3 regions of the Bradyrhizobium genosp. P genome follow, and region 1 is predicted to be linked to each of the others. Evidence: predicted binding sites of a transcription regulator. Region 1 holds the regulator's gene; each other region holds the start of a gene.

Region 1 (7,217 bases):
GCCTGCTGCTGTTCGTGCTGACCTTCTTCGTGCTCGCCGGAGCGCGGCTGATGCTGATGCGGCTTGAAAAGAAGGCGGGGAAGTGACGCCATGAACCCGATCTACAAATCCCGCCGCCGCACCGACGTCATCATCCGGCTGCTGTGTGTCGGTGCCGCGGCGTTCGGCGTCACCTGGCTGGCGCTGATCCTGGCGACGCTGCTCTACAACGGCCTTGCCGGGCTGAGCGTGCAGCTCTTCACCCAGAACACGCCGCCGCCCGGCTCGAACGAAGGCGGCCTTCTCAACGCGATCGTCGGCTCGGTCATCATGACCGTGATCGGGGTCGGCGTCGGCGCGCCGCTCGGCCTGTTCGCCGGCACCTATCTCGCCGAATACGGCAGGCATGACCGGCTCACCTCGGTGATCCGGTTCATCAACGACATCCTGCTCAGCGCGCCCTCGATCATCATCGGCCTGTTCATCTATGGTGCCGTCGTGGTGCCGATGCGCGGCTTCTCGGCGATCGCGGGCTGTCTGGCGCTCGCGGTCATCGTGATCCCGGTCGTGCTGCGCACCACCGAGGACATGCTGCTGCTGGTGCCCAATCCGCTGCGCGAAGCGGCCTCCGCGCTTGGCCTGCCACGCTCGCTGGTGATCAAGCGGATCGCTTATCGCGCCGCCCGGTCGGGTTTGATCACCGGCGTGCTGCTGGCGACCGCCCGCGTCGCCGGCGAGACCGCGCCGCTGTTGTTCACCGCGCTGTCGAACCAGTTCTTCAGCCTGGATCTGACCAAGACGATGGCCAACCTGCCGGTGACCATCAACAACTTCGTGCAGAGCCCCTATGCCTACTGGAAAGAGTTGGCCTGGAGCGGCGCTTTGCTCATCACCTTCACCGTGCTCGCCCTCAACATCGGCGCGCGCATCCTTGGTGCCGAAAGGGCCGCAAAATGACCGAGCTCTCCGTTTCGACGACTACCCCGAGCCACGTTGCTCCGCATGCGCCGCTGCCGGATGCGCCCCCGAAGGTTACGGTACGCAACCTCAACTTCTATTACGGCGAGCACCATGCGCTGAAGAACATCAACCTGACGCTCGGCACCAACCGCGTCACCGCGTTCATCGGCCCGTCCGGCTGCGGCAAGTCGACTTTGCTGCGCATCTTCAACCGGATGTATGATCTCTATCCGGGCCAGCGCGCCGTCGGCCAGCTGATGCTGGACCAGACCAACATCCTCGATCCCAAGCTCGACCTCAATCTGTTGCGCGCGCGGGTCGGCATGGTGTTCCAGAAGCCGACGCCGTTCCCGATGACGATCTACGAGAACATCGCCTTCGGCATCCGCCTCTACGAGAAGATCTCGAAGTCCGAAATGGACGACCGCGTCGAGAAGGCGCTGCGCGGTGGCGCGCTGTGGAACGAGGTCAAGGACAAGCTGAACGCGTCGGGGCTCTCGCTCTCCGGCGGCCAGCAGCAGCGGCTGTGCATCGCGCGGACGGTTGCGGTGCGGCCCGAGGTGATCCTGTTCGACGAGCCGTGCTCGGCGCTCGATCCGATTTCGACCGCCAAGGTCGAGGAGCTGATCCAGGAGCTGTCCGAGGACTACACCATCGCGATCGTCACCCACAACATGCAGCAGGCGGCCCGCGTCTCCGACAAGACCGCCTTCATGTATCTCGGCGAACTGATCGAGTTCGACGACACCAACAAGATTTTCACCTCGCCCAGCGATCGACGCACGCAGGACTACATCACCGGCCGGTTCGGCTGAGGAGATAGACGATGGCTTCTGAACATACCGCCAAGGCATTCGACAGCGACCTGCAGGAACTGACACGCCTGGTCGCCGAGATGGGTGGCTTGGTCGAGCGCATGATCACCGAGTCGGTCGATGCGCTGATCCGCCGCGACGTAGCGCTCGGCAAGCGCGTCGTCGCTGCCGACATCGAGATCGACAGCTTGCAGCGCGTCATCGAGGAGCGCGCGGTTCTGACCATCGCACGCCGCCAGCCGATGGCGATCGATCTGCGCGAGATCGTCGGCGCGATGCGGGTGGCCACCGACCTCGAGCGGATCGGCGACCTCGCCAAGAACATGGGCAAGCGCGTCGCGGCGCTGGAGAGCGATTTCCAGCCGCTCAAGCTGATCCGCGGCCTCGAGCACATGACCGACCTCGTGCTGTCGCAGGTCAAGTCGGTGCTCGACGCCTATGCCGCCCACGATCTGCCGGCGGCGATGAACGTCTGGAAGGGCGACGAGGAGGTCGACGCGATCTGCACCTCGCTGTTCCGCGAACTGCTCACCTACATGATGGAAGATCCGCGCAACATCTCGTTCTGCATCCATCTGATGTTCTGCGCCAAGAACATCGAGCGGATCGGCGACCACGCCACGAATATCGCCGAAACCGTGTTCTACATGATCGAGGGCCAGCAGATCATGGACAAGCGTCCAAAGGGTGACATGACCAATTTCGCTACCACGGTTCCGGGCACCTAATCACCATCTGGCGAAGTGGGCACCGGCTTTCCGGCAAGAACGTGCTCATCAAGGAGATGATCGTTTCGGTTCGCGTCAGGACAACGGATCAGGACAGAGAGAACACAAACCGATGAGCGCACGCATTCTGGTGGTCGAAGACGAAGAAGCGCTGACGACGTTGTTGCGCTACAACCTCGACGCGGAAGGCTACGATGTCGAGACGGTCGGACGCGGCGATGACGCCGATACCCGGCTGAAGGAGCGCATTCCCGATCTTGTGGTGCTTGACTGGATGCTGCCGGGCCTCTCCGGCATCGAGCTGTGCCGCCGCCTGCGCGCGCGTCCCGAGACCAAGCAGCTCCCTATCATCATGCTGACCGCGCGCGGAGAAGAAAGTGAACGGGTGCGCGGCCTCGCCACCGGCGCCGACGACTACATCGTCAAGCCGTTCTCGGTGCCGGAACTGCTGGCGCGGGTGAAAGGCCTGTTGCGCCGGGCGAGCCCGGAGCGGCTTGCGACCGTGCTGACCTATGGTGACATCGAGCTCGACCGCGAGAAGCGCCGCGTGGCGCGCTCGGGCCGTCCGATCGATCTCGGCCCGACCGAGTATCGGCTGCTCGAGTTCTTCCTCGAGCATCCCGGCCGCGTGTTCAGCCGCGAGCAATTGCTCGACAGCGTCTGGGGCCGCGACATCTATATCGACGAACGCACCGTCGACGTGCATATCGGCCGCCTGCGCAAGCTGCTCAATCCCGGCCGCGAGCAGGATCCGATCCGCACCGTGCGCGGTGCCGGCTACGCACTCGACGATCGTTTTGCAAAGGCCGAGCCGCAGCCGTAAGGCTGCGCGAACAGCAACACACCGTCGTCTGGGCCTAGTGAGGCAGCCACCGGCGGCAGGGTTCCCTCCCCCCTTGCGGGGGAGGGTTAGGGAGAGGGGTGCCGCTTGCTCCGCTGCCGATTGATCGCGAACCGTGACAGCGAGTGTCTCGCCGGTTCGATTGATCAAGCTTCGCTACATGTCTTGCATTGGAGTTCGGGGCCTACCCCTCTCCCCAACCCTGCCCCGCAAGGGGGCGAGGGAGCCTGACCCGCGTGCTCACCTCACATCGTCGAACGTGAGACCCCGCGAGATGGCGCTGACGAAAATCGCAGCACTTCGAATTCTGCCTTACCGCGTCGGCTTTGCTGCCGGCCGCCGGCGATCGTTGGCGGGCTGGTAGGCGATGCGCGAATGATGCGCGCAATAGGGCAGGCCGCCGAGCGCCTTGCCGCCGCAGAAGAAGAAATCCGGGCTTGAGGGATCGCCGACCGGCCAGTGACAGGTCGCCTCGTTCAGCTCGAGCAGCGACAGCCGCTGGCTCATCGGAACGACGTTGTCGTAGGCGATCGGATCCGGCTCCATCTCGACCTCGAAGGCGTGGGCCAGCGCAGTATTGCCGCGCGACACTGGCCGCGCCACCCGCATCATATGCTGCGCGGGGCGTGCCTTGCGCTGTCGCGGCGCGGCGGTGGAGGGGGCCTTGGCGCGGCCCGACAGGCCGAGCCGGTGCACTTTGCCGATCACGGCGTTCCGCGTCACATTGCCAAGTTCCGCCGCGATCTGGCTGGCCGACAGGCCGGATTCCCAGAGCTTCTTCAGCTGCTCGACGCGATCGTCGGACCAGGTCAATACAGTCATCGCATTTTTCCCTTCGCCTAGCACCGGCCAGTCCTTGGAGCGGTGCTGCGAGCCAAAGCTCGAAAAACTCCTGCGGTCAGAATCCCTTAGCCCTCGCCGAGCGCGCCTATGCGCCCGAACGTCTACGCAGAACCAAGTCTACTTAAGGGGTCCAGTACTGCCGCACGAGATGTCGTACCCGACAGCCCAAACGCTACAATATGGCGTGACTCCGGCGCAAGAGTCCGCGGTAGCGCGTCCACATGTTCCCACACTTATGCATTGCAATGAGTCTTTTCCACCGCACCGGAATGCCCCGGATTGCGTTCGTTTCGCATTGCCGGCAGGCCGCTTCGTGACGATTGACAGTTACTGCCTGCAGCATAGAATGCCTCCACGTGCCGCCCGAAAAGGCGGCACGTTTTGTTTTCCGAAGCCGGCTGTTGCTGCGCTGGCGTCAAGGCGCGCGGCAATCGTCGGCCTCAAACCCGTCAGTGATGGCCATGACAAACCCCGCCGCGTCGCATCTGCTTCCCGTCTTCGCCAGGGCCGATCTCGCCTTCGAGCGCGGTGAGGGCGCCTGGCTGATATCAACCAACGGCGAGCGCTATCTCGACTTCACCTCGGGTGTCGCGGTGAACGCGCTCGGGCACGCGCATCCGCATCTGGTCCAGGCGTTGCAGGAGCAGGCGACGAAGCTCTGGCACATGTCGAACCTGTTCAAGAGCCCGGATGGCGAGGTGCTCGCCGCGCGGCTCTGCGAGCAGAGCTTCGCCGACTTCGTGTTCTTCTGTAATTCGGGCGCGGAGGCGATGGAGGGCGTGATCAAGCTGGTCCGCCACTATCACTTCTCCAAGGGACATCCCGAGCGCTACCGCATCATCACCTTTGAAGGCGCCTTCCATGGCCGCACGCTGGCGACGCTCGCTGCCACCGGCACGGCCAAATATCTCGAAGGCTTTGGCCCGCCGATGGACGGCTTCGACCAGGTGCCGCATGGCGACATCGAAGCCGTGAAGAAGGCGATCGGACCGGACACGGCCGGCATCCTGATCGAGCCGGTGCAGGGCGAGGGCGGCGTGCGCTCCGCGCCGCATGCCTTCTTCAAGGCGTTGCGCCAGCTCTGCGACGAGCACGGCCTGCTGCTCGCATTCGACGAGGTGCAGACCGGCATGGGCCGCACCGGCGATCTGTTTGCCTACAAGCGCGTCGGCGTCACGCCCGACGTCATGTCGCTCGCCAAGGCGCTCGGCGGCGGCTTCCCGATCGGCGCGGTGCTGGCGAGCGCGAAGGCTGCGGCCGGCATGGCGCCCGGCTCCCACGGCTCGACCTTCGGCGGCAATCCGCTGGCGGTGGCGGCGGCCAATGCCGTGCTCGACGTCATGCTCAAACCCGGCTTCTTCGATCACGTGCAAAGGATGTCGCTGCTGCTCAAGCAGAAGCTCGCCTCCGTCGTCGACCGCTATCCCAGCGTGCTCTCGGACGTGCGCGGCGAGGGCCTCCTGATCGGCGTCAAGGCCGTGGTGCCCTCGGGCGAGCTCGTCGCCGCGCTGCGCGACCAGAAACTGCTGACCGTCGGCGCCGGCGACAATGTCGTGCGGTTCCTGGCGCCGCTGATCGTCACCGAGGCCGAGCTCGACCAGGCGGTCGGAAGCCTCGAGCGCGCCTGCGCTGCGCTACAGGCGGCCCAGCCGAGCAAGGCGGCCGGGTGATGAGCAAGTCGGTCCGCCACTTCCTCGATATCAACGAACTGCCGCTTGCCGAGCTGCGCAACATGCTCTCGGCCGGCGCCGCCATGAAGGCGGAGCGCAAGGCGCACGAAAAGGCCAAGCAGCCGCTCGAAGGCAAGACGCTGGCGATGATCTTCGAGCGCCCGTCGACCCGCACCCGGGTGTCGTTCGACGTCGGCATGCGCCAGCTCGGCGGTGAATCGATCATGCTGACCGGCACCGAGATGCAGCTCGGCCGCGGTGAAACCATCGCCGACACCGCGCGCGTGCTGTCGCGCTATGTCGACGCGATCATGATCCGCATCCTCAACCACGATGCACTGCTCGAACTCGCCGCGCACGCCACCGTTCCCGTCATCAACGGGCTGACGCGCCGTTCGCATCCCTGTCAGGTGATGGCCGATCTGATGACCTTCGAGGAAAATCGCGGCTCGATCGAGGGCAAGACGGTGGCCTGGACCGGCGACGACAACAACGTGCTGGCCTCCTGGGCCCACGCCGCCGAGCGCTTCAAGTTCAACCTCAATATTGCAACGCCCCCGGAGCTTGCGCCGAAGAAGCCGATGCGCGACTGGATCAGGGCGACCGGCGCGCCGATCGTGCTCGGCAGCGATCCGGAGGCCGCGGTGCGCGGCGCCGACTGCGTCGTCACCGACACCTGGGTGTCGATGGGCGACAAGGAAGGCGAACACCGCCACAACGTGCTCAAGCCCTATCAGGTCAATGCCAAGCTGATGTCGCTGGCCAAGCCCGACGCCCTGTTCATGCACTGCCTGCCGGCGCATCGCGGCGAGGAGGTCACCGACGAGGTGATCGACGGCCCGCAATCCGTCGTGTTCGACGAGGCGGAAAATCGCCTGCATGCGCAGAAAGGCATTCTGGCCTGGTGTTTTGACGCGGTGGCGTAGCACTAACTCAGTATTGTCGTCCCTGCCCAGGGCGCAATTGCGCACGGGAGCAGGGACCCATACGCCGCGACCTCGGAAAAAGGCACAAGGGGAGACGCCTTGTGTCACAACAAAATTCTGTGGTTATGGGTCCCTGCTCCGGAGCGCAATTGCGCCCTGGGCAGGGACGACAGACGTTTTCGCGTATGATGAACCCCTTCATTTCATGGTTCGAGACCCCAGATAGAGCGCCATGGTTTCACAATCCTCTGACATCAAAATCACGGCTGAGGCGCCGGTCCGCGCGCCGTCGGCGGTTCCCGTGGACGACGCGGTGCTGGCCTTCGAGGTCGGCGCGCTCGATTTGCGCGGACGGCTGACCCGGCTCGGCCCCGCGCTCGACGAGATCCTGCACAAGCACGATTATCCGCCGCCGGTCGGCAAGCTGCTCGGCGAAGCCATCGTGCTGACGACGC
Region 2 (7,217 bases), 3.5 Mb from region 1:
ACGCTAACGAGTGGCACTACGTGTTGACCGGAAGGACGCGGGTCACGCTGTTTGCGTTCGACAAACACGTCTCCGTCGCGGAGCTTTCACCCGGCGATTGCGCCTATATCCCGCGCAATTGCGGGCACTCGATCCAGAACATCGGAACCGAAGATGCTGAAATTGTCGGCGTTCTCGACAGCGGAGTTTATCGAGAAAGCAGCCTTTCCAATTGGCTGGCGACCGCGCCGCGCCACTTGCTCGCTAACAATTTCGGTATGACCGAAATGGCCGTCGCGCCTTTCAAGCAGACGGCGGTTATTTCTGCGCCACTCGATGCAGGTTGATATTTGGTCATCCGGTCAGAACCGGCCAAGAGCCGCCGGGCGCTTTGAATATCGGAGGGTGCCGTGACTTCCATGCTTCGTGCTTGCCGCCTTGGAGTTGCTCTTCTCGCAATGACATCTTCGCTCGCAACGGCTTCTGATCAATCCGTTGCGCTGCGGCTCGGCACCAAGTCCGTGCTAACCCTTGATAGGCCTTTCGCGACGATACTGATCGCCGATCCGCATGTCGTCGATGTGCACCAGCAGGGCGATCAGACTGCAAGTCTGGAGCCGCTGACCGCTGGAAGCACGGTTATCGTCTTTGTAGACGCGCAAAGTATCGTGATCGCCAACGTCAGGGTATTTGTCTGCGGAATCGCGGCCCGCGCCCGTACGCCGTGTCCGGCAACGACGATCCGACCCTCATCGTCCGGGAAATCTACATCTATCTGAGTGCTCATCGTTTTGCGTCCTGGGCAAGACGCCGTCCCGAGGTCGGCACGCGAAGTGCCAGCGGCGCGTCCTCGAATTCCTCTACGAGCGCCATCGCTTCGTCGAGGTAGCCTGAGCTTTTCGGCCCCGACGCAACGACGCGGCGGGAGAAGCAGCGCGTATGGAGGCACATATGACACCCGACCAAGTCAAGCTCGTCCAGGGCACCTTTTCCAAAGTGGCACCGATCTCGGAACAGACGGCGGTCGTCTTCTACGACCGCCTGTTCGAGGTCGCGCCCGTGGTCAAGGCGATGTTCCCGTCAGACATGAGCGAGCAGCGCAAGAAGCTGATGGCGACGCTCGCCGTCGTCGTCAACGGGCTGACTGATCTGCCGTCCATCCTTCCCGCCGCCAGCGCACTCGCCAAGCGCCATGTCGGCTATGGCGCCCGTCCGGAGCATTATCCCGTGGTCGGCGCAGCGCTGCTCTGGACGCTGGAGGAAGGACTCGGCAACGCCTGGACCCCTGATGTCGCCGCCGCCTGGACCGCGGCCTACGACACGTTGTCCGGCTATATGATCTCCGAGGCTTACGGCAGCGCGCAGCCGGCCGAATAGGCAGTGGCTGTAGGCGCGGCGCTGCTCATGTCGCGCTTCGTCAAGGGTAAGCCAGAATGGCGGATGCATCGCGCGGATCAAATCCTGCACCGGCCAGAGTTGCATCGACGTCGCGTAGGTGTTTCGGTCCTGCTGGGCAGGGGCGTACCGAAACGAATTTGGCGAGGATTTCACAAACACTATCGAGGTGAGTGTAGCAGATCGACCCGTGCAAGAATCGACGCCTCACGGACTCATGTCCGCCGATCTCGTCCGCCGCAATTGCCACGGGCGAAGCCGCAGCCCAGTTTGTCTCGCGCCCGAACATGGATGGAGAAGGACGCCGTGTGGTTGACCTTAACTGTTATTTTTTCAGATCAGCGGCAAAGAACTTGGCGGCCTCGGCCTTCGATTCCTGATCTGCCTTGGCGTCGTATCGGATCGCGATGTTGAACTTCTTGCCGAGTTCGGTGGCTTCGGGGTTCGTGAACGCGTGCACGGCGCCGGGATACTCGATGATCCGGTAATCGACCTTCGCTGCGTCGAAATCCTTCTTCAGCACAGCGTACTGCTCAGGCTTGACGAAGGGGTCGTCCGCACCGTTCATGATGAGGATTTTCGCCTTGACGGCTCCCGGTGCCGGCGCGGGGGTATTGAGACCGAGCGAAGCATGGAAGCCCGCCACCGCGGCGAGATCGGCGCCGGCGCGCGCCATGTTCAGCACGACCGCGCCGCCGAAGCAGTAACCGACGGCGCCGATCCGCTTGGGATCGACCGAGGCTTGCTTGGCGAGCTGGTCCCGCGCGGCGTTGAAGCGCTGCTCCATCACCGACGGGGTCTTCATGACCGACGACGAGAGCGCGCCGGCGTCCTTCGGGTTGTCGGCGGTCTTGGCGTCGCCGTACATGTCGGCGATGAGGACTGTGTAACCCTGCTGCGCGAAGTTCCGCGCCTCGTCATGGATGTGCTTGGTGATGCCCCACCATTCATGCACCATCACGATCCCGGGCTGCTTGGCTGCGGTCGCGTCGTCGTAGACGACGAAGCCCTTCATCGTGGCCTCGCCGTCCGAATAGGTGACCGGCTCTTCCCGGACCGCAGCGTTTGCGCTCGTGACCATTGCGATGGCGCAAAGGGCTCCCAGTAGATTCGTTCGCATCGCTGACCTCCCGCGGGTTTGGCGCAATGATATTGGCATACCAGGGATTCCTGCGCCAGACCGTAACAGCGTTGATGGTGGACCTTGTAGTCTCCCTCAGGGGACTTGACTGCGACGGCGGAGGCCGGCGGTGGATAACGGGTTCCGGTTTCAGCGAAGCGCATGAGCTTTTCTCAGCGTCTTCTCGCGTGGACTCCGAGCTTGTCCAGACCTGCTGGATACCGGTGAAGAACAGATAGCGGCGTCACCACGGCAGCGTTCCGAGTTTTGCGTGCGTGAACGTGCCCGTTGGGCCATCCGGGCCGAGCAAGGCGACGCGTACCGCCTCGCGGGCGCCGTCCTCGACGGTCTCCGTGCCCGCATAACCGTTGAGATTTGTCCTGGTGAATCCCGGGGAAACGGCGTTGACCTTGATTCCTTCCGCTTCCAGCTCGATTGCCATCGCGAGCGTGATGGCGTTGAGCGCCGTCTTCGAGGCAGGATAGACCGGCCCGAAGATCGGGCGATGGGAGTTGGCCGGGTCGGCGTTCATCGCCAGCGAGCCGGCGCCGCTCGATACGTTGACGATACGGGCGCCCGGCGCCGCGCGCAGCAGCGGCAGCATCGCCTGGTAGACGGCGAGCACGCCGAACACGTTGGTCTCCCACACCGCGCGCATCTCATCGAGCGATACGTTGCTCGGCCGGGTGGTCGCGGCGTACTCGGCGACGGACTGGGCCGGCCGCTTGCTCGTGTTGGAGATCGCCGCGTTCTGGATCAGCACGTCGAGACGGCCAAGCTCGCTGCGGACGCGCTGCGCCGCGGCCGTGATCGAGGCCGGATCCGTGACGTCGAGTTGCAGCGCGTGAGCGTCCGGCCCGACCTCCGTCGCCGCGGCCACGCCGCGTTCGAAATTGCGCGACCCGACCAGCACGATGAAGCCGTGCGCGACGAGGTCCTTTGCAATCTGAAGACCGATTCCCTGATTGGCCCCGGTGACGAGGGCGACCTGCTTGTCTTGCATGTTGATCTCCGTTCGAGAGGTTTATTCCGTGCTTACGCTGACGCTGCCTCGGCCCAGATCACGGCGTCGGCCCCGGCGGGGATGCGCATGGGGCTCGCTGGATCGTTCACCGCGCGCCACACCGCGCGCATCGTGGCGACGACCTTCCAGTTGCGGTCGAGGAAGTAGCTGCTGGTTTCGAGGCCGAACCCGGACGAGCATCCGGTAATCAGGACGGTTTTCATGGGGACTCTTGCGGGTGGTTTGTGATGACCGGAACGTAGATTGCCCGGGCAGGACTTTCTACAATAGGAAGTCTAGTTTTCGTTTGCAGGAGTCCGGAAGTGATCGATCCGCTTCCAGAGGTCGTTACGCTGCTGCAACCGGGCGCCGCGTTCTCGAAAGTCGTCAGCGGCGCCGGTCCATGGCGTGTTCGCCGCCCGGATGCCGGCGAGCCCTTCTATGGTGTCATCCTCGAGGGATCCTGCCGCCTTGGAATCGAGGGACACGAGCCGGTCAACCTCGTGGCGGGCGACTTCGTCCTGAGTTGGCGCGATCGCGGCGATGCGTCGAGCGCGCACTCATCAGGATTGACTCCTGGGTAAGGTCTCGCGTTATGCAACCGATGCGAGAAATGAGCGCACGCGATTTTCACACTTATTCATCGACAGCATAAAATCGACACAGACCTGTTACCGGCGGCGGCTAACGTGCCGCACGTCAACGTCATAAATCTGTAAAAGCAGGGGCACTCCGGTGAAGGGCAAATTTCTTTCGACGGTCGGATTCTGTGTGATTGCTGCCGCGCTCGCGTGCAGCGCTGTCGCCCAGGGCGACCGAGAGCGGGATCATTCTGATCCGCATAACTTCCACACGGATACACCGATCAAGCATCTCGTGGTCATCTTCAACGAGAACCGCTCGTTCGATCATTATTTTGCAACGTATCCGAAGGCGGCCAACCCGACCGGCTCGATTCCCTTCGTTGCGAAGCCGAATACGCCGAGGGTGAACAATCTCGCTAACGCCAACCTGTTGACGAACAATCCGAACCTCAACCCCGCCAACGGCACCGGCGCGACCAATCCGTTCCGTCTCGACCGCACCCAGGCCAACACCAAGTCGCAGAACCACGCCTACACGCCCGAGCAGCAGGCCTATGACAACGGCAAGGCCGATTTGTTTCCGGAATTCACCGGCCGCGGCACGGCCGGCGGCGTCGGCGCCTTCGGCACCAACGGCCAGGTGATGGGCTATTTCGACGGCAACACCGTCACCGCGTTTTGGAATTACGCCCAGAACTTCGCCATGAACGACAACACCTACACCGGCACCTACGGTCCCTCGACGCCGGGCGCGCTCGAGGTGGTCGCGGGCCAGACCAACGGCGCGGTGAACATCGTCGGCGGTTCGTCGTCGATATCAGACGGCCAGGGCGGGCTGACGCTGATCGGTGATACCGACCCCGCCTACGACCAGTGCTCGAGCGCGACCAGCACCGTGCTGATGACCAGCAAGAATATCGGCGACCTGCTCAATGCCGAGCAAATCAGCTGGGGCAGCTTCATGGGTGGCTTCGACCTGACGCTTACGAACACCAACGGCACGACCAAGTGCGCCCGCAGCACCTTCACGAGCATAGTGGGCGCCGCCACCGCGGACTACATCCCGCACCACGCCTGGTTCCAGTATTACAAGACGACGGCCAACCCGACCCATGCGCGGCCGAGCTCGCCAGCCGCGATCGGCCACACCTATGTCGATGGCAGCAAGGCCCTCGATCCGGCCAACCACGCCTACGATCTCGAGGATTTCTACGCCGCGGTCAAAGCAGGCAATTTCCCGGCCGTCTCCTACATCAAGATGCCGGCCTATCAGGACGGCCATGCCGGCTATTCCGACCCGCTCGACGAGCAGGTGGGCAATGTCGAACTGATCAACTTCCTCCAGAAGCAGCCGGAATGGCATGACACCGCCGTCATCATCGCCTACGACGACTCCGATGGCTGGTACGACCACGCCTACGCCGTGCCAACCAGCGCCTCCTATGATCCGACCGCCGATCAGGTCAACGGTCCGGGCCTGTGCGGCCTCGGTGCCGCCAAGCAGCCGCAGCCGAAGGGCCTCATTGGCAAGCCGGTGAACGGCCGCTGCGGTCCGGGCACGCGCATTCCGTTCATCGTGATCTCGCCCTTTGCGAAGCGGAATTTCGTCAGCCATACGCGTCTGACGCAGGCGTCCGTGGTGCGCTTCATCGAGGACAACTGGCTGCACGGCCAGCGCCTCGGCGGCGGATCGTTCGACGAGAGCGCCGAATCGATCATGGATCTGTTCGACTTCGATCACGATCACTCCCGCGACGATCAGGCGAGCAGGCTGTTCCTCGATCCGACGGCCGGCACGGTTATTGTCAGCCCGCCGGATGAGCACCACCACTAGAGCGTTTTCGAGCGAAGTGGATACCGGTTCGCGTGAAGAAAACGCGTCAAAAAAAGAATCCAGAGCCCCGTTCCGATCTTATCGGAACGGGAAACGCTCTGGGATTACCGGACGCGAAATGATCCGCCGCACTTTGTGGCTCCTCGGCGCCGGCCTGCTCTGCATGGCCGGCGTCGTCGCGGCAGCAGAGACCCAACAAGGTCCGGATGCGAAGCAACTGGCGGGCATGAATCCGAGCCCGGTCCACCTGATGCGCCCAGCGGTCGCGCCGCTCTCTTCGATGGCGCAACTCGGCAAACTGATCTTCTACGACGCGTCGCTGTCTGCGACGGGCGCGCTGTCCTGTGCGTCCTGTCACAGCCCGGATCACGCCTATGGCCCGCCCAATGACGCACCGGTGATGCTCGGCGGCGCCACGCTGATGCGGCAGGGCGCGCGTGCCGTTCCGTCGCTGACCTATCTCGAGCGGCAACCGAATTTCAGCATCGGACCGGAGAAGGACGAGGACGACAATGTCGTCGACCTCGCGCAGATGGCCGCGCTCGGCCAGCAGACGGTGCGCGCGAAGAAGATCGCGACGGCCACCGCTGCGGCTGCGGTCAACATCGTGCCGCAGGGCGGCCTGTTCTGGGACGGCCGCGCCGACACGCTGCAGGACCAGGCGCTGTTCCCGCTGCTCGACGCCAACGAGATGGATGGCGGCAGCCTCGAGGTGGTCGCCGACAAGCTGCAGCGCGCACCCTATGCGCTGCGCCTCGTCGAACTGTTCGGTGCCGGCATCTTCGAGAACAAGCGGTTGCTGGTCGCAGAGGCGATGTTCGCGGTCGCGCGCTATCAGGTGGAAGAGGCGAGCTTCCATCCCTATAGCAGCAAGTACGACTACTGGCTGGAGGGCAAGGCACGCTTGAGCGAGGCCGAGCTGCGCGGCCTGCAATTGTTCAACGACCCCGAGAAGGCCAATTGCGCCGGCTGTCACACCTCGGCGCCGACCCGCGACGGCCTGCCGCCGTTGTTCACCGACCATCAGTACGAGGCGCTCGGCGCGCCGCGCAACACCGCGCTCGCGGGCAATGGCGATCCCGGCTATTTCGATCTCGGGGTGTGCGGCCCGCAGCGCACCGACATATCACAGCAGACGCAATATTGCGGCATGTTCCTGACGCCGACCTTGCGCAACATCGCGACCCGACGCGCGTTCTTCCACAACGGCTTCTTCCATAGCCTCGAGCAGGTGCTCGACTTCTACAATTTTCGCGATACGAATCCGGAGAAGGTCTATCCGCGTCAAGCGGACGGAACGGT
Region 3 (7,217 bases), 3.0 Mb from region 1:
ATTGCATGAGGTACCCCCATGTCGGCCTATGTGATTTCCGAAGTGGAGGTGCGGGACGCGGCGGGCTTCGAGGCCTACCGCACCCTGGCCGCCAGGACCATCGCGCAATATGGCGGGCATTATCTCGTGCGCGGCGGCGCCGCTGACGTGGCCGAAGGCGGACCGCCGCCGAAGAACATCATCATCGTCGAATTTCCGTCGATGGCACGCCTGCGCGAGTGGTACGCGTCGCCGGAATATGCCGAGGCGCTGAAGCATCGGCGAACCGCCTTGGACCGCCGGCTGATTTTCGTCGAGGGCGTGCCGCCCCACGCGTAAAGCCGTCGGGTGGGCAAAGCCAACGGGTCGCGCGAATGCGCGCCGACAGGCTCCGCGTGCCCAACGCGCCTTGCGCTGCTCTTGACGGTGGGTACGGCGCTTCGCGCCTTTGCCTACCCTACGCATCGAGGGCTACCAGCCCTCCAGCACGATCTTGCCGCGCGACTTGCCTGACTCCAGCAGCGCATGCGCGCGCTTGAGATTGGCGGCGTTGATGGTGCCGAAGGTCTGGTCGAGGGTGGTGCGCAGCACGCCCTTGTCGATGAGGTCGGCGACGTCGTTGAGCAGATGGTTCTGCGCGATCATGTCCGGCGTCTGGAACGACGAGCGCGTGAACATCGATTCCCAGTGCACCGAGACCGCCTTGCCCTTGAATACGGCGACGTTGAATTCCGGCGGATCATCGATCAGGCCGAACTTGCCCTGCGGTGCGATGAAGTCGGCGATCGCCTTGTAGTGCTGGTCGGTGTAGGTGAGGCTGGCGACGAGACCGACCGGCGGCAGCTTCAGTCTGTCGATCTGCTCCTTCATCGGCTTCGAATGATCGATCACGGCGTGGGCGCCGAGATCGAGGCACCATTTCTGTGAGTCCGGCCGCGTCGCGGTTGCAACCACGGTGAGGCCTGTGAGGCGGCGCGCGAGCTGGATCAGGATCGAGCCGACACCGCCGGCGCCGCCGGTGATCAGGAGCGTGCGCGGGTCGAGGCTCTTGCCGGGCACGGCGCCGAGCCGGTCGAACAGCAACTCCCAGGCGGTGATCGAGGTCAGCGGAAGTGCGGCGGCCTGGGCAAACGACAGCGATGCCGGTTTCTTCCCGACGATGCGCTCATCGACCAGATGAAACTCCGAATTGGTGCCCTGGCGCTGGATCGAGCCGGCATAGAACACCTCGTCGCCCGGCTTGAACAGGTTGACGTCGGGACCGACAGCGTCGACCACGCCGGCCGCATCGAAGCCGAGGATCTTGTATTCGCCCTCCGGCGGCGTGGCGCGCTTGCGGACCTTGTAGTCGACCGGGTTGGCCGAGATGGCCTTCACGGCAACCCTGACGTCGCGGCCCTTCGGCTCGGGTTTGGCGATCTCGAAATCAACAAGCGACTCCGCTGCCTCGATCGGCAGCGCTTTTTGGTATCCGACGGCCTTCATGCCTTGTCTCCATGGTGGCGGCGATTGCCTGCCATCTAACTTGCTCGCTGGCCTCAATTTGGCAAGTACTGTACGTTTGGGGAACTAGTCCCCATTTTGATACTATTGGGAAAATATCGATGAAGCGGCAGAATTTTGCGCGTCGTCCGGGGTGCGCGGTCGAGGCGGCGCTCGACCTGATCGACGGCAAATGGAAGGGCGTGATTTTGTTTCATCTGCAGGCTGGCACCCAGCGCTTCGGCGAGCTGCGGCGGCGGATGCCCGGCATCACCCAGCGCATGCTGACCAAGCAGCTGCGCGCGCTTGAGGACGACAAGCTTGTGATCCGCAAGGTCTATGCCGAGGTGCCGCCGCGGGTCGAATACACCCTGTCCGAGCTCGGCGAGAGCCTGCGCCCGGTGATCGACATCCTGAAAGCCTGGGGCGAGAACCACCAGGAAGGTCTATCCTGCGCGCCGGCGCCGGAGGTTGTGCGGAAGCCGAAGCGCGCGGCCTGAGCCGCGCGATGCAATCGTGAAGCGAGGCCGGGAGCGGATGCGGCTCCCGGCCTTGTCGTCACCAGGCCACCTGCGTGCGCATCGCGATCGCGTCGAATCTCGAGCCCGCATTGAGGGCCGAGACCGCCGAAGCCTGCTTGGAGATGTCGCCATGCAGGTAATCCAGCATGAAGCGGACGTTGTTGTTGACGTACCAGTTCAGGGCGAGGGTGTAGACATTCTGCCGTCCACCCGCGACGCCAGCCGCCGTCGCGAGCTGATCGTTGAGGTTCATCTGGCTGAAGCGTCCGGCGATTTCCCAGGCACCCCAGCCGCCGCCGGCGAGCGAGAACGGATTCGCCGGCTTGACCCCGCCATAGGCGGCGTTCCCCGCATTGTAGGCATGGGTCTCGCCGGTCAGCACGTAGCCGACTTGCGCGTAGCCGCCGTCGAACTTCAGGCTCGACGCGCCAATCGGTGGCAGCCCGGTATTCGCCGTGCGGTCGACGTTGAACCAGTAGTACTCGCCCTGCGCGATGAGCGGGCCGTAGGTCGCCGCCGCTTCGACGCCGTAGACCTGTGCCCCCGAGACGTTGGCGATCGCGCCGGTCGATATCAGTGTCGTCGGGTCGATGCGCAACTCGGGCCGGTCGCTGAGCGTCAGCGTTTGCGCCTGCGTCAGCTGATTGCGCGGCGGCTGGATCAGCCACTCCGCATCAGCGCCGATATGCACCGAGTAATCCCTGCCGCTGATCGGGTTGCCGGCGATACGGGCGACCGCGCCATATTGCTCGGACGTCCCGGCCGGCGCGGCACTGGACGCGGAGTGGATCGCACCCGAGGTCGGTCCGGTGACGTAGCCGCCGAGCCAAAGCTGATCGTTCCACCAGCGGGTGCCGGCCGCCGAACGGAAGTCACCGGCCGCGATGTTTTGTGCGACGATGCCAGCCGAAGCGCGCTCCATGAACAGGATGTCGTTGGAGCTGGTGGATTCGTCCATCGTCCAGGTCAGGTCCATGACGCCGCCTTCGATCGCCATCTTGCCGCCGAACGGCCTGAAGCCGGTGTAGCTCAGATAGGCGTTTTCGATGCCGGAGGTGCCGCCGCCCGGCAGTGATCCCGGCGCCGTGCCGCCGAAGCCGTCGGACGAGCCGCCGAAGTCGTAGATCAGCGCAAAATTCCAGTCGCCGAGGAATTTGCCGACGATGCCGATGCGCGCACGGCGCAGATTTTCGCCGCTGTCGAGCTTTTGCGGCGACGTCGCCGCCGTGTCGGGACGATAATTGTAACCACCGACATCGAAGTGAATCCGCCCCGTGATTGCGATGCAGTTCTGGTCGTCCGCCGTGCAGATCGTCGGCCGGTTGTTCGGCATCGACACCACGACACCGGAAGCCACGACCGGACCCTTGACCGGAAGGGCCGCGTGGTTTGCGACGCTCGACGCCTTGGCATCGGCGGCCCTTGCGTGCGCGTTTGCAGACGCCGCGGTCGCGGCATTCGTATCGCTCTGCTTCTGCAGCTTGTCGAGCTTTTGTTCGAGCATGTGAAGCTGCTGCTTCAACAGCGCGATCTCCGCATCACTGCCTTCCGAATGTGCCGGCGAGGCAGCGAGCGCACCTGCGATTCCGATGGCAATTGCACCCAGTTTTTTCGCACCCATTTGCGCACCCCTGTATTGCTTGAAGTCCCCACTCACTGCCACTCGAATCGTAGAAGTCTATCGTGACTGATGCACGACAGCGATAGCCCTCCGGAGGATCACCCTTCCCCTGTTGCAACCCGGCAACAAGCGGAGCGGCGAAGTGAGATGATAAGCATCATAAAAGTCCGGAGGCGGGCTTCAAAGCACCGGCGGCGGGTTTTGCACTGGCGTGATCGGGGCGTCCTTATTCGCGCGGATACCCTTCAATTGCCCCGCGAACGGTCCTATATTTCGGCGTTTCCTACGAGAGGTGAGAATGCCCCGATTGATCCGCTTTGCCGCAATTCCTGTGCTCTGCACGCTGGCAGTCGCAGGAAGCCTTTGCCAGGCCCAGGCGCAGGACCGCCGCGTGCCGGCCTCGCAGGCGGAGTTGCAACTGTCCTATGCGCCGATCGTGCAGCGGGTTCAGCCGGCGGTGGTCAATGTCTACGCCGCCAAGACCGTCCAGAACCGCAATCCGCTGCTGGACGACCCGATCTTCCGCCGCTTCTTCGGCGTCCCGGGCCAGCAGCCGGAGCAGATGCAGCGTTCGCTCGGCTCCGGCGTCATGGTCGATCCGTCCGGCCTGGTGGTGACCAACAATCACGTGATCGAGGGTGCCGACCAGGTCAAGGTCTCGCTCGCCGACAAGCGCGAATACGAGGCCGAGATCGTGCTGAAGGACAGCCGCACCGACCTTGCGGTGCTCCGGCTGAAGGACACCAACAAGGAGAAGTTCGCAACCCTCGACTTCGCCAATTCCGACGGGCTGCAGGTCGGCGACGTCGTGCTCGCGATCGGCAATCCGTTCGGTGTCGGCCAGACCGTCACCCACGGCATCATCTCGGCACTGGCGCGCACCCAGGTCGGCATCACCGATTATCAGTTCTTCATCCAGACCGACGCCGCGATCAATCCCGGCAATTCCGGCGGCGCGCTGGTCGACATGACCGGCCGGCTCGCCGGCATCAACACCGCGATCTTCTCGCGCTCCGGCGGCTCGCAGGGCATCGGCTTTGCGATCCCGGCCAACATGGTGCGTGTCGTGGTCGCCTCCGCCAAGAGCGGCGGCAAGGCGGTGAAGCGGCCATGGCTCGGCGCGCGCCTCCAGGCGGTGACGCCCGAGATCGCCGAGACGCTGGGGCTGAAGCTGCCGAGCGGCGCGCTGGTCGCCAATGTCGCGCCGCACAGCCCGGCGGCCAAGGCCGGACTGAAGCTCTCCGACCTGATTGTCGCGATCGATGGCACGCCAATCGACGATCCCAACGCGTTCGACTACCGCTTCGCGACCCGTCCGCTCGGTGGCACCGCCCAGATCGACGTGCAGCGCGGCGGCAAGGACGTGAAGCTCACGGTGGCGCTGGAGACCGCGCCCGATACTGATCGCGATGAGATCGTGCTGACCGCGCGATCGCCGTTCCAGGGCGCCAAGGTCGCCAACATCTCGCCGGCGCTTGCCGATGAGCTGCACCTCGACGCCGGCGCCGAGGGGGTCGTGGTGACTGATCTTGCCGATGACGGCTCGGCGGCCAGTGTCGGCTTCCAGAAGGGCGACATCATCCTTGCGGTCAACAACCAGAAGATCGAACGGACCAGCGATCTCGACAAGGTATCGAAGACCGGGACGCGGGTCTGGCGGATCACCCTGGTGCGCGGCGGCCAGCAGATCAACGTGACGCTCGGCGGATGAGCCCCAAGTGAGCCCCAAGAAACCGCGCGACGCCAACAACCTGTTTGCCGCGGCGGGAATGGACCAGGACGCGCCGCACCCGCTGCCGGACCGGCTGCGCCCGCGTTCGCTCGCCGATGTCGTCGGCCAGGATCACATCCTCGGCCCTGACGGCGCGCTGACCCGGATGCTGGAGACCCGCACGCTAGGCTCACTGGTGTTCTGGGGACCTCCGGGCACCGGCAAGACCACGGTGGCGCGGCTGCTGGCCGACGCGACCGAGCTGCATTTCGAACAGATTTCGGCGGTGTTCTCTGGCGTTGCCGACCTCAAGAAGGTGTTCGACGCCGCGCGCGCCCGCCGCGAGACCGGCAAGGGCACGCTGCTGTTTGTCGACGAGGTGCATCGCTTCAACCGCGCGCAGCAGGATTCTTTCCTGCCTGTGATGGAGGACGGCACGGTGGTGCTGGTCGGCGCCACCACCGAAAATCCGTCCTTCGAGCTCAACGCGGCGCTATTGTCGCGCGCCCGGGTGCTGGTGTTTCACTCGCTCGATTCAGCCGCGATCGAGAAGCTGTTCGCCAATGCCGAGAAGATCGAGGGCAGGGCGCTGCCGCTCGATGCGGAAGCACGCGCCGTGCTGGTGCGGATGGCCGATGGCGACGGCCGCGCGTCGCTGACCTTGGCCGAAGAGGTCTGGCGTGCCGCGCGCAAGGACGAAGTCTTCAACGCCGTGCAGTTGCAGGACATCCTGCAACGCCGCGCGCCGATCTACGACAAGTCGGCGGACGGTCATTACAACCTGATCTCGGCACTGCATAAGTCGGTGCGCGGTTCCGATCCCGACGCCGCGCTGTACTATCTCGCCCGCATGTTCGATGCCGGCGAGGATCCGCTGTTCCTGGCGCGGCGTGTGGTGCGCATGGCGGTGGAGGACATCGGGCTGGCCGATCCGCAGGCGCTGGCGATCTGCAACGCTGCCAAGGATGCCTATGACTTCCTCGGTTCGCCGGAGGGCGAACTGGCGATCGCGCAGGCCGTGATTTATCTCGCCACCGCGCCGAAATCGAACGCGGCCTACACCGCGTTTGGCGCTGCGATGCAGGCGGCAAAGCAGAACGGCTCGCTGCTGCCGCCGAAGCACATCCTGAATTCGCCGACCAAGCTGATGAAGTCGGAAGGCTACGGCTCGGGCTATCAATACGACCACGACATGCCTGACGCGTTCTCCGGCCAGGATTATTTCCCGGAAGCGCTGGGACGCCAGACCTTCTACGATCCGCCCGACCGCGGTTTTGAACGCGAGATCCGCAAGCGGCTGGACTACTGGGCCAAGCTGCGGGCGCAGCGCGGAGACGGCTGACATCTCCCTGAAATAGCGGTGTGATGTTCGCGCTTGTTCCGAGTGCTGCCATTCCGAGCCAGCCGGCTACTTTCCGGTCCTGATGAAATCCAGCACCTCGTCGGTCAACCGCGTGTCCGACGTGTTGATCGAATAGACCTCCGAGATGTGGCTGTGCTGCGGCAGCATGAAGCTGCGCACGCAGCCGCTCGGCCGCTTGCAGGTGGCCTGCTTCAACAGCTCGAATTGCTCGACGAAACGCGGCGGGTCGAGCTCGGCCGCGGTGACCAGCAGTGGGATCGGGCTTGCGACCAGGCCTTGCAGCGAGGAGCGTTCGGCATAGCGCGAAGGGTCGGAGCCATAATAGACGAGTTCGGCGGAGCCGACCGGAGACGCCGTCAGATCATAGATGCCGGAGACCATGATCGCGCCGGCAAGCCCGCCGCCCTTCACCTTGTGGAATTCGGGGTGGGAGACGTAGCTTGCAACATGGACAGCGCCGGCCGACTGGCCCATCAGGAAGATGCGCGCAGGATCGCCGCCGCGCGCGCCGATCGTCTCCGACACCCATTGCACGACCGC

The links. The regulator PhoB, encoded in region 1, activates phosphate uptake and scavenging genes when phosphate is short. The targets are predictions, from matches to a motif close to TGTCATNNANCTGTCAT.
Region 2: ACP2YO_RS21635 (phospholipase C) is a predicted target of PhoB. The motif match lies at 4,201-4,217, and genes of this name have one in related genera.
Region 3: ACP2YO_RS19395 (OprO/OprP family phosphate-selective porin) is a predicted target of PhoB. The motif match lies at 3,666-3,682, and genes of this name have one in related genera.

What each region holds. Positions count from the first base shown of each region.
Region 1 is NZ_CP188195.1:964,754-971,970, forward strand. Features, by position in the region: gene pstC (phosphate ABC transporter permease subunit PstC) at 1-86, shown strand, start outside; gene pstA (phosphate ABC transporter permease PstA) at 91-936, shown strand; gene pstB (phosphate ABC transporter ATP-binding protein PstB) at 933-1,754, shown strand; gene phoU (phosphate signaling complex protein PhoU) at 1,766-2,482, shown strand; gene phoB (phosphate regulon transcriptional regulator PhoB) at 2,595-3,305, shown strand; gene ACP2YO_RS04715 (GcrA family cell cycle regulator) at 3,636-4,145, opposite strand; gene ACP2YO_RS04720 (aspartate aminotransferase family protein) at 4,628-5,836, shown strand; gene argF (ornithine carbamoyltransferase) at 5,836-6,762, shown strand; gene ACP2YO_RS04730 (Hsp33 family molecular chaperone) at 6,995-7,217, shown strand, end outside.
Region 2 is NZ_CP188195.1:4,486,469-4,493,685, forward strand. Features, by position in the region: gene ACP2YO_RS21600 (cupin domain-containing protein) at 1-326, shown strand, start outside; gene ACP2YO_RS21605 (pilus assembly protein N-terminal domain-containing protein) at 399-758, shown strand; gene ACP2YO_RS21610 (globin family protein) at 931-1,356, shown strand; gene ACP2YO_RS21615 (dienelactone hydrolase family protein) at 1,700-2,494, opposite strand; gene ACP2YO_RS21620 (SDR family NAD(P)-dependent oxidoreductase) at 2,739-3,497, opposite strand; partial or broken gene ACP2YO_RS21625 (short-chain dehydrogenase/reductase) at 3,623-3,721, opposite strand; gene ACP2YO_RS21630 (cupin domain-containing protein) at 3,821-4,081, shown strand; gene ACP2YO_RS21635 (phospholipase C) at 4,233-5,915, shown strand; gene ACP2YO_RS21640 (cytochrome-c peroxidase) at 6,034-7,217, shown strand, end outside.
Region 3 is NZ_CP188195.1:3,990,298-3,997,514, forward strand. Features, by position in the region: gene ACP2YO_RS19375 (SDR family NAD(P)-dependent oxidoreductase) at 1-9, shown strand, start outside; gene ACP2YO_RS19380 (DUF1330 domain-containing protein) at 19-318, shown strand; gene ACP2YO_RS19385 (zinc-binding alcohol dehydrogenase family protein) at 451-1,464, opposite strand; gene ACP2YO_RS19390 (winged helix-turn-helix transcriptional regulator) at 1,584-1,961, shown strand; gene ACP2YO_RS19395 (OprO/OprP family phosphate-selective porin) at 2,020-3,603, opposite strand; gene ACP2YO_RS19400 (DegQ family serine endoprotease) at 3,902-5,314, shown strand; gene ACP2YO_RS19405 (replication-associated recombination protein A) at 5,373-6,656, shown strand; gene ACP2YO_RS19410 (alpha/beta hydrolase fold domain-containing protein) at 6,723-7,217, opposite strand, start outside.